DNA from 4 places in the Mesorhizobium sp. LCM 4576 genome. Region 2 is predicted to be linked to each of the others. Evidence: predicted binding sites of a transcription regulator. Region 2 holds the regulator's gene; each other region holds the start of a gene.
What was found. The regulator PhoB, encoded in region 2, activates phosphate uptake and scavenging genes when phosphate is short. The targets are predictions, from matches to a motif close to TGTCATNNANCTGTCAT.
Positions count from the first base shown of each region.

Region 1 (2,169 bases), on a different contig from region 2:
GGTCTCGAGGTTGACGAACTGGCGCTGCCCGGGCGCGTGGTCCATCAGCGAGGCGAGTTTCACCCGCTCGTCGGTCTCGAAATTGGCGAAGGCCTCGAGGCAGTCCGGCGCCGAGACCTCGCAACGCAAATGGATGAAATGGTCGGCCCTGAGCCGATCCTGGCGGACYCTGTCCTCGATCGCGTCGGCCAGCTTGCGGACATCGTCGGACTTCAGGTCGGCGTCCTCGTCCATGCCGACGCGCAAGGCGTCGAGCACGGTGGTGATGCCGGCGGTCGCGACCTGGGCGTCATGGGCAAGCACGGCGGCGATGGGGTTCCAGCGCACTTTCGGGCGCGGCGCGTAATGGCCTTCGAGGTGGTCGGTGTGCAGCTCGACGAGGCCCGGGATGATGTAGTCGCRGCCCATATCCTCGCCGGCGCGGGCGGCACCCGGTTCGACGGCGGCAATCAGGCCGTCGCGCAACAGAAGCAAGCCCTCGACGATTTCGTCGGGCAGCACGATGCGGGCATTGGTGAGAACGGTTTCGGCGGTCATCTCAGGCGGTCCTATCTCGAACGGTCGGCAATCAAATCAGAGCAATTCCAGGAAAAGTGCTTTGCGGTTTTCCGTCCGGAATTGCGTAAAACAAAGATAGGGCGGTTCAGCGTTTCCGCTGATCCGCCCTAAGCTGTCTTGCGGGCCGGGCCACGGCCAAGCGCATGGTGGGAAAGCACCATGAATGGGGCGCCCGGCTCGGTCTCGACGAACAGCGTCAGTGCATCCACCGGCACCGGCTGCCGCAGCACGTCGGCGAACAGGCCGTCAATCGCTGCGCGAAGACGCGGGCTTTCCTGTGGCCCYACCCGCCCCGACAGCGTCATGTGGAAGCGGAACGTGTCGAAAACGTAAGGATAACCCCATTGGCAGAGGTTGCGGAACTCGTCCGGCTTCAGCGCATCGGGGCTGCGGCGCTCGATCTCGGCGTCGGTGAGCGGCGCGCGGAACGGATCGAAGGCGCGCACCACCTCGCCGGCGAAATCATTGAGCGGCGCGAACTGCTTTTCCGGCACCAGCGCGAAGAAGCCGTCGATCTGCCCGACGACCAGGCGCGGGATGACGACCGGCGGCGTCGCCTCGGCGAAACTGTCGAGCGCGGCGCGCAGCGAGGCTTCCGTCTCGTTCGGCGCCAGCCGGAACGGCGCCTTCAGCGTCGCGTGGAACCCGTAACGCCTGGCGGAGGCGGTGTGGAAGGCGACTTCCGCGGCCGACAGATCGCCCACGGCCTCGACCGGCCGCGTCGCTGCGCCGAACGGGTCGCGGCCCAGCCAGTTGGCGGCAATGCGCGCCAGTGGCTCATCCTGTCCCGGTGTGTAGTAGATGGCATAGCGCATCGGCGTTCCTCGTCAAGCGCGCTGCCCCTAGATCATGCGACGCGCTTCAAGTCATTGTCTTGGCAAGTCGTGGGTCCAAAAACGCCAGGGCGCTCGCGGCGACATGCATCAGACCCGCTGCCATAGGTGATTTCCATGACGGATTGACGAAGCTTTCATGGGTTTTCGAAGGCAAGTCCAGCCGCAAGCTCGTTAGCCGACGATTTTCCCGGACTGGACCAATCCGCCGATCAGGCCTTCATCAGCCACTCGTGCTCGGCCGCGTTGTGGAATTTCCATGTCCGCTTCGGCCCGGCCATGACGTTGAGGTAATAAAGGTCGTAGCCGTGGCAGGCCGCGCAGGGGTGATAGCCCTTCGGCACCAGCACGACATCGCCGTCCTCGATCGCCATCGCTTCGTCCAGCTCGCGCACGCCATTGCGGTCGGCATCGGTGTAGACGCGCTGGAAGGCAAAGCCCTGCGGCGGGTTGAGGCGGTGGTAATAGGTCTCCTCGAGATAGGATTCGGCCGGCAGATTGTCCTGGTCGTGCTTGTGTGGCGGATAGCTCGACGTGTGGCCGCCGGGCGTGATGACCTCGACCACCAGCAGCGAATCCGCCGGCTTGCCCTCGGGCAGGATGTTGGTCACGTATCGGGTGTTGGTGCCCTTGCCGCGCACTTCCTGGCCGAGATCGTCAGGCCCGATGACGCGCACCGGCAGMCCACCACCAAGGCCGGGTGCCGAGCAGACGGCGAGCTCCAGCTCGGTGTCGGCTGTCACCGTCCAGTCGGCGCCCTCCGGCACATAGACCGACC
Region 1 covers NZ_MDDT01000089.1:574,267-576,435, reverse strand. Annotated here, with positions in the region: gene LCM4576_RS34360 (alpha-D-ribose 1-methylphosphonate 5-triphosphate diphosphatase) at 1-537, opposite strand, end outside; gene LCM4576_RS34355 (DUF1045 domain-containing protein) at 666-1,373, opposite strand; gene iolB (5-deoxy-glucuronate isomerase) at 1,604-2,169, opposite strand, start outside.
Region 1: the regulator PhoB is predicted to act here: its motif matches at 1,509-1,525, upstream of LCM4576_RS34355 (DUF1045 domain-containing protein).

Region 2 (2,169 bases):
GCCTCGGCAGCCTGTTCGCCCTCATCGATCCGGCGCCCGTCGCCATGGTCGGCGTCAGCGCGGCCGCCTTCGACCTGATCGAGCCGGCGCTGAGGAAGGCGATCGCCCAGACCGCCGGCGGCCAGCATTCGGAATCGATCTCCTTCGACACCGAGCCGAACGAGCTGCCGCTGATCCGCGAAGGCTGCGCCATGCGCGCGCTGACCTTCGTCGACCAGGAGATTTTCGCGCCGGGGGTTCAGGCAAGAGCGGGCAAGCACGTCGCTTGAGCCACTTTGAGTGATCGTTGGTTTCGAGTGTCCCGCTGGACACCGGAGATTAGCGAAGGCCCCGAAGCTTCGTCATTCCAGGGCGGAGCAGGAGCGAAGCTCCGTCGCGGAGACCCTGGAATCCATTCCGTTACCTCGGACGTCGGGCGCAGCCGAGCAGAATTCTGCGCCGCCGCAGCGCGTCGACGTCACGGAATGGATCCTCGGGTCTGCGCTGCGTCGCTACGCTCCTTGCTCCGCCCGTCGATGACGAAGCACGACCGTCCCGGCTACTCGCCAACGCATGCGATCCGGTAGCGGACGCGTCATTCTGCGAACGGCGAACCTAATCCTCCCGGATCGCATAGCCCGCCCCGCGGATGGTGCGGATGACGTCGGGCATGCGGCCGTTGTTGACGGCCTTGCGCAGGCGGCCGACATGGACGTCCACGGTGCGCTCGTCGATATAGATCGTCTCGCCCCAGACATTGTCGAGCAGCTGGCTGCGCGAGAACACGCGGCCGGGGTGGCGCATCATGAATTCGAGCAGCCGGAACTCGGTCGGGCCGAGCCTGATCTCGCTCTTCTTGCGGTAGACGCGATGCGATTCGCGGTCGAGCACGATGTCGCCGACCTTGAGCACGCTGGACAGCACCTCAGGCTTTGCGCGGCGCAACAGCGCCTTGACGCGCGCCATGAACTCCGGCGTCGAGAACGGCTTGACCAGATAGTCGTCGGCGCCGGTGGACAAACCTCGAACCCGATCGCTCTCTTCACCGCGCGCGGTCAGCATGATGATCGGCAGCCGCTCGGTCTCTGGCCGCATCCTGAGGCGCCGGCAAAGCTCGATGCCGGACACCYCCGGCACCATCCAGTCGAGCACGAGCAGGTCGGGAACGTTTTCCTGAAGGCGGATTTCGGCCTCGTCGCCGCGGGTCACCACTTCGACCTGGTAACCCTCGGATTCGAGATTGTAGCGGAGCAGCACCCCCAGCGGCTCCTCGTCCTCCACCACCATGATGCGTGGCGCGATCATCGGMGTAACCTTTTCCGTCAGGCCGCCGGCGCCGACATTGCCGTCTCGTCCTGCTTCGGACGGTTGGCGGGCAATTGCGTGCCGGTCAACACATAATAGGCGTTCTCGGCGATGTTGGTCACATGGTCGCCGATGCGCTCGAGGTTCTTGGCGCAGAACAGAAGATGCGTGCAAGCGGTGATGTTGCGCGGATCTTRCATCATATAGGTCAACAGCTCTCGGAAGACGGATGTGTATTTGACGTCGATGCGTTCGTCGTCGTTGCGAAGCTTGGCCAGCGCCGTGGCATCGCCCACCGTGTATTCCTGGATCACGCCCTGGACCTGGATCAGCACCATCTGCGCCATGGAATCGATRGAATGCGTGAGGTCGCGCGGCGCGGCGCTGACGCCGACCGAGCCGACGCGCTTGGCGATGTTCTTGGCGAGATCGCCGATGCGCTRGAGGTCGCCCGCCATGCGGATCGCTCCGACCACGCTGCGCAGGTCGTCGGCCATCGGCTGGCGCTTGGRGATCAGCGTGATGGCGCGGTCGTCGAGCTCGCGCTGCCTTGCGTCCATGATGGCGTCGTCGGAGACGACGCGCTGCGCCAGCGCATTGTCGCTTTCGAGCAGCGCCCTGGTCGAGGCGCRGACCATCGAGGCGGCAAGGTCGCCCATGTCGTTGATGAGCCGGCTGATCTGCCTCAGATCCTCGTCGAAGGAGGCGACGGTATGTTCGGCCATGATGATGTCCTCGTATGTCTTCAGCCGAAGCGGCCGGTGATGTAGTCCTGGGTGCGCTTCTCGCGGGGCGAGGTGAAGATCTTCTCGGTCCGGTCGAACTCCACCAGCTCGCCCAGATACATGAACGCCGTCTGCCGCGAGACGCGCGCCGCCTGCTGCA
Region 2 covers NZ_MDDT01000037.1:15,816-17,984, reverse strand. Annotated here, with positions in the region: gene LCM4576_RS21065 (ROK family protein) at 1-269, shown strand, start outside; gene phoB (phosphate regulon transcriptional regulator PhoB) at 595-1,284, opposite strand; gene phoU (phosphate signaling complex protein PhoU) at 1,302-2,009, opposite strand; gene pstB (phosphate ABC transporter ATP-binding protein PstB) at 2,030-2,169, opposite strand, start outside.

Region 3 (2,169 bases), on a different contig from region 2:
TGTTGGCCAATGGCGCGCCGGTGTGGAAGCCGAGCCAGGCCTTGACCGGGGCTTCCGCCTGCAGCGGCGGATCGAGCCACACCGGCGTGTCGTTGTCGCAGAGCGAGAGCGCCACGGCGCCGGCCGTCGCCGACAACGGCGCCGGCGGATGGGCGAGTTGCGGCAGGTCCTGGACGGTGCCCGGTCGCGCCATCGCGTCCATGATGGCGCGGAACACGGCCTGGGCGTTGAAGACCGGGTCGGCGAAGCCGCCGTCGATCGATTGCGTGGCGATATTCATCAGTCCTCTCCGCGCACCATGGTGAAGAAATCCACTTTCGTTGCCGCCGTCTCGACGCGCCGGGYCTCGCGCGCCGCGTCGAGCGCCGCGCGCAAGGGTGCGGCGAGCTTCGTCTCGACCGTTTCGCGATGGGCCGGGTCCTGCCAGAGCGCGTCGGCGATCGCCGCGAGCCTGGCCTTGCCCTTGTCGCGACCGAGCGCATAGGAATGGCCGATCTGGCCGGAGGGCAGCCGCACCGTGGCGCGGGTGACCGTCGCCTCGCCGACATTGAACGGCGCGCCGCCGCCGCCGATCCGTCCGCGCACGGTCACCAGCCCGGTTTCGGGGCCGCGCAAAAGCTCGGCCTCGGAAGGCAGGCCCGCTTCGTTCCAGAGACGGGCGATCTCATCGGCTTCGGCGTGCGCCAGCGTCGCCATCAAGGCTTTTCGCCCCGCCAGCTCGCGCGCTTCCTGTCCTCGCATGGCATCGCTCCTTGCATGCATAAATTTGTCTATTGATATAGACAACTATACAAATTATACCTACCTCGTAACGGGAGTCCATGACGGGTGGATGACAGCCCGGGAAAAATGCTTGGGGCGATGATGGCTGGACTGGCGAACAGCATCGAAAGGCGTAACGGCGTGTCGCTGTGGCGGCAGATCGCCGACAAGATATTGCAGGGGATCGCAAGTGGCGACTTCGCCGAGAATGCGGCGCTGCCGCCTGAAGTCGCGCTGGCCGAGCGCTACGGCGTCAATCGCCATACGGTGCGCAGCGCCATTGCGGCCCTTGTGCAGGAAGGCGTGCTGAGGGCCGAGCAGGGGCGCGGCACCTTCGTCCTGTCGCGCAAGCGGCTGTCCTATCCGATCGGCGCGCGCACGCGCTTCTCGACGGGGCTGCAGGGGCAGACGAGCGAGCGGCATATCGCGCTCTTGTCGTCATCCACCGAGCCTGCCAGCCGGCGCATTGCCGAGGCGCTGGGCATCGCCAAGGGTGCGGCCGTCATTTGCCTGGAGACGCGCGGCGAGGCCGACGGTCATCCGGTGTCGCGGGCGACGACCTGGTTCGATGCCAAGCGCTTCGCAGGCATCGAGGACGCGATGGCCAAGACGGGGTCGATCACCGCCTCGCTCAAGCGTTTCGGCATCAACGATTATCTGCGGCATTCAACCGTGCTGTCGGCGCGCCACGCCGACGCCGACGACCTTGCAGYGCTCGATCTGCAGCCCGGCGCCATCGTGCTGGTGACGGTCGCCGTCAACGTGACGCTCGACGGTGAGCCGATCCAGTTCGCGGAGTCGCGCTTTCCGGCAGAGCGGGTGGAGTTGAGGTTGGCCGCTGGCGATTAGGTTTTCAGGGGCGCAGCTCCGTCGGGACGATCCTGGACGGCGGCTCGGAGACGAGCAACAGGCGCCGCGTTCCCGCCCACCCCCCTCTGGCCTGCCGGCCATCTCCCCCGCAAGGGGGGAGATCGGCAGTTGCGCCGCCGGCGCTTTTCATCCTGCGACGTTGGCGATTGGCGAAAGCGGACGCGACGTCCAATCTCCCCCCTTGCGGGGGAGATGTCCGGCAGGACAGAGGGGGTGCTGTCCCGCCGGCATTTCCGCGCTAAGGAACCGGCGCCTCACCCCACCTCGATCACCGCCTTTATCAGCCCCGACTTCTCATGCGTCCATCGCGCCAGGTCGCGCGGCGTTCCGGCGAGCGTGGTGCGGTGGGTGACGAGCTTGTTCAACGGCACGGCGCCGTTGCGGATCGAGGCCGCGACATGCTCGAAATCGGCCTTCAGGGCATTGCGGCTGCCAATCAGCGTCATCTCGCGCTTGTGGAACTCGGGGTCGGAGAAGGCGATGTCGTCCTTGACGACGCTGACCAGCACCAGCGTGCCGCCATGCGCGACATGGGCG
Region 3 covers NZ_MDDT01000013.1:12,992-15,160, forward strand. Annotated here, with positions in the region: gene phnH (phosphonate C-P lyase system protein PhnH) at 1-280, opposite strand, end outside; gene phnG (phosphonate C-P lyase system protein PhnG) at 280-741, opposite strand; gene phnF (phosphonate metabolism transcriptional regulator PhnF) at 865-1,611, shown strand; gene LCM4576_RS06600 (zinc-binding alcohol dehydrogenase family protein) at 1,887-2,169, opposite strand, start outside.
Region 3: the regulator PhoB is predicted to act here: its motif matches at 822-838, upstream of phnF (phosphonate metabolism transcriptional regulator PhnF).

Region 4 (2,169 bases), on a different contig from region 2:
CTCGCTCGCCGGATTTTTCGAAGGCACCAATCCGACGCCGCCCACCCATCTCGGCACCCGTTACGACACAGCCGGCAACTTCCTCCTCGAACCCGGCAACACCYTCGTCTGCCATCTGGTCGAAAGCTCGCCTTCGCAAGCTGCCATTGTCGAGGTGCGCGAGCGCATGCTGGCCATGCCGGATGCCGATCGCCTCGCCTTCACCCCGATCTCCAGCCTGCATATGACGCTGTTCCAGGGCATCATCGAATACCGGCGCCGCCTTCCCTACTGGCCTTCGGACGTGCCGCTCGACACCGGTATCGACGACATGACCCGCCTCTATCTCGAACGTCTGCAAGGCTTCGAAGGCCACGGCCCCTTCAAGGTCAAGACTGTCGAAGTCGTGCCGACCGGCCTCACCGTCGCCGGCGCCACCGAGGACGATCGGCAGATCCTGAAGGCCTGGCGCGACGCACTGTCAGTGCCGTTCGGCTACCGCCATCCGGACCACGACACCTATGTCTTCCACATCACCTTCGCCTACCAGATCCGCCGTCTCGCCGACGAGCGGGCCGCGGCATGGCAGGACCTGTTCGATGACTACCTGTCCTTCCTCGAGCGCGAGGCTCCGGTGATCGAGCTCAGGCCCCCGGCCTTCTGCAGTTTCAAGGACATGAAGCATTTCGAGGAATTGCTGGTGCTTGGTTGACGCCGATCAGCGACACAGACCAGCATTCCGCGCCAAGCCTGTGACTCGTAACAAAACTGACATCAATCCGACACCCCAGCTTCATCCGCCTGCGCTAGCGAAGGTTAACGGACCTTCGAAACCGCGACGTACCGGAGCTTTGCTATGTCGGCATCATCGGCCACGCTGGAAATCCGCGGCGTAACCCGACGATTTGGCAAGAACACCGCTGTCAGCGACATCAACATCTCGATCCCGCGCGGTCAGATGGTCGGCATCATCGGCCGTTCCGGCGCCGGCAAGTCGACATTGCTGCGCATGATCAACCGTCTCATCGATCCCAGCCAAGGGTCGATTTTTTTTGACGGCGCCGAGGTCTCCAGCCTGCAGGGCTCGCCGCTGCGCCGCTGGCAGCGCGACTGCGCCATGATCTTCCAGCAGTTCAACCTTGTGCCGCGTCTCGACGTCTTGACCAACGTCCTGCTCGGCCGCCTCAATCATCGCTCCACGGTTTCCAATCTGCTCGGCATGTTCACGCGCACCGAATGCGCCGAGGCGGTGGCCGCGCTCGAGCGCCTCGACATCGCCCGCACCYCGCTYRAGCCGGCCGGCACGCTGTCCGGCGGCCAGCAGCAGCGTGTCGCGATCGCCCGTGCCATGATGCAGCAYCCCAAGGTGCTTCTGGCCGACGAGCCGATCGCCTCGCTCGACCCGCTCAACGCCAAGGTGGTGATGGATTCGCTGCGTGACATCAACCTGCGCGAAGGCATCACCGTCGTCACCAACCTGCACACGCTGGACACCGCGCGCGCCTATTGCAACCGCATCATCGGCATGGCCGCCGYRAAGGTCGTCTTCGARGGCGCCCCCCAGGATCTCGACCGCGACGCCGTGCGCACCGTCTATGGCGCCGATGCCAGCGGCGCCGAGATCTCCGAGGCCATCACGTCGACCAGCGTGACCATCAAGCCGAAGATCACCGCATCCGCCGGACCGCTCGAACCAGCCTTCCCTGGCTACTGACGCCGCCGCCCCGGCCGCAGCGGTCTGGGCAAACCGTGGATTTCAGCCGAGCAACCCGGATCGCCCGCCAGCGTCAACGGCAAGACTTGAAAAATCAGAACGCCGCCGGCGCGCAGCCGGAACAACAGGAGAGAGATCGAAATGTTCAGGAAGATGGTTTTTGGGGCGGTTTCGCTGCTCGCCATGGCGACAAGCGCCGCGCACGCAGCCGACATCAAGGAATTCCGCGTCGGCATCCTCGGCGGCGAGAACGAGACCGACCGCCTGCGCAACTACCAGTGCCTCGCCGACCACCTGAAGTCGGAATTCGGCTTCGAGAAGGTGTCGCTGTTCCCGGCCGCCGACTATGACGGCGTCATCCAGGGCCTGRTCGGCGGCACGCTCGACTTCGCAGAGCTCGGCGCGTCCGGCTATGCCAGCGTCTACCTCAAGGACCCGAACGCCGTCACCCCGATCCTCACCACCAAGCAGACCGA
Region 4 covers NZ_MDDT01000013.1:5,158-7,326, reverse strand. Annotated here, with positions in the region: gene LCM4576_RS06545 (DUF1868 domain-containing protein) at 1-691, shown strand, start outside; gene phnC (phosphonate ABC transporter ATP-binding protein) at 836-1,693, shown strand; gene phnD (phosphonate ABC transporter substrate-binding protein) at 1,835-2,169, shown strand, end outside.
Region 4: the regulator PhoB is predicted to act here: its motif matches at 738-754, upstream of phnC (phosphonate ABC transporter ATP-binding protein).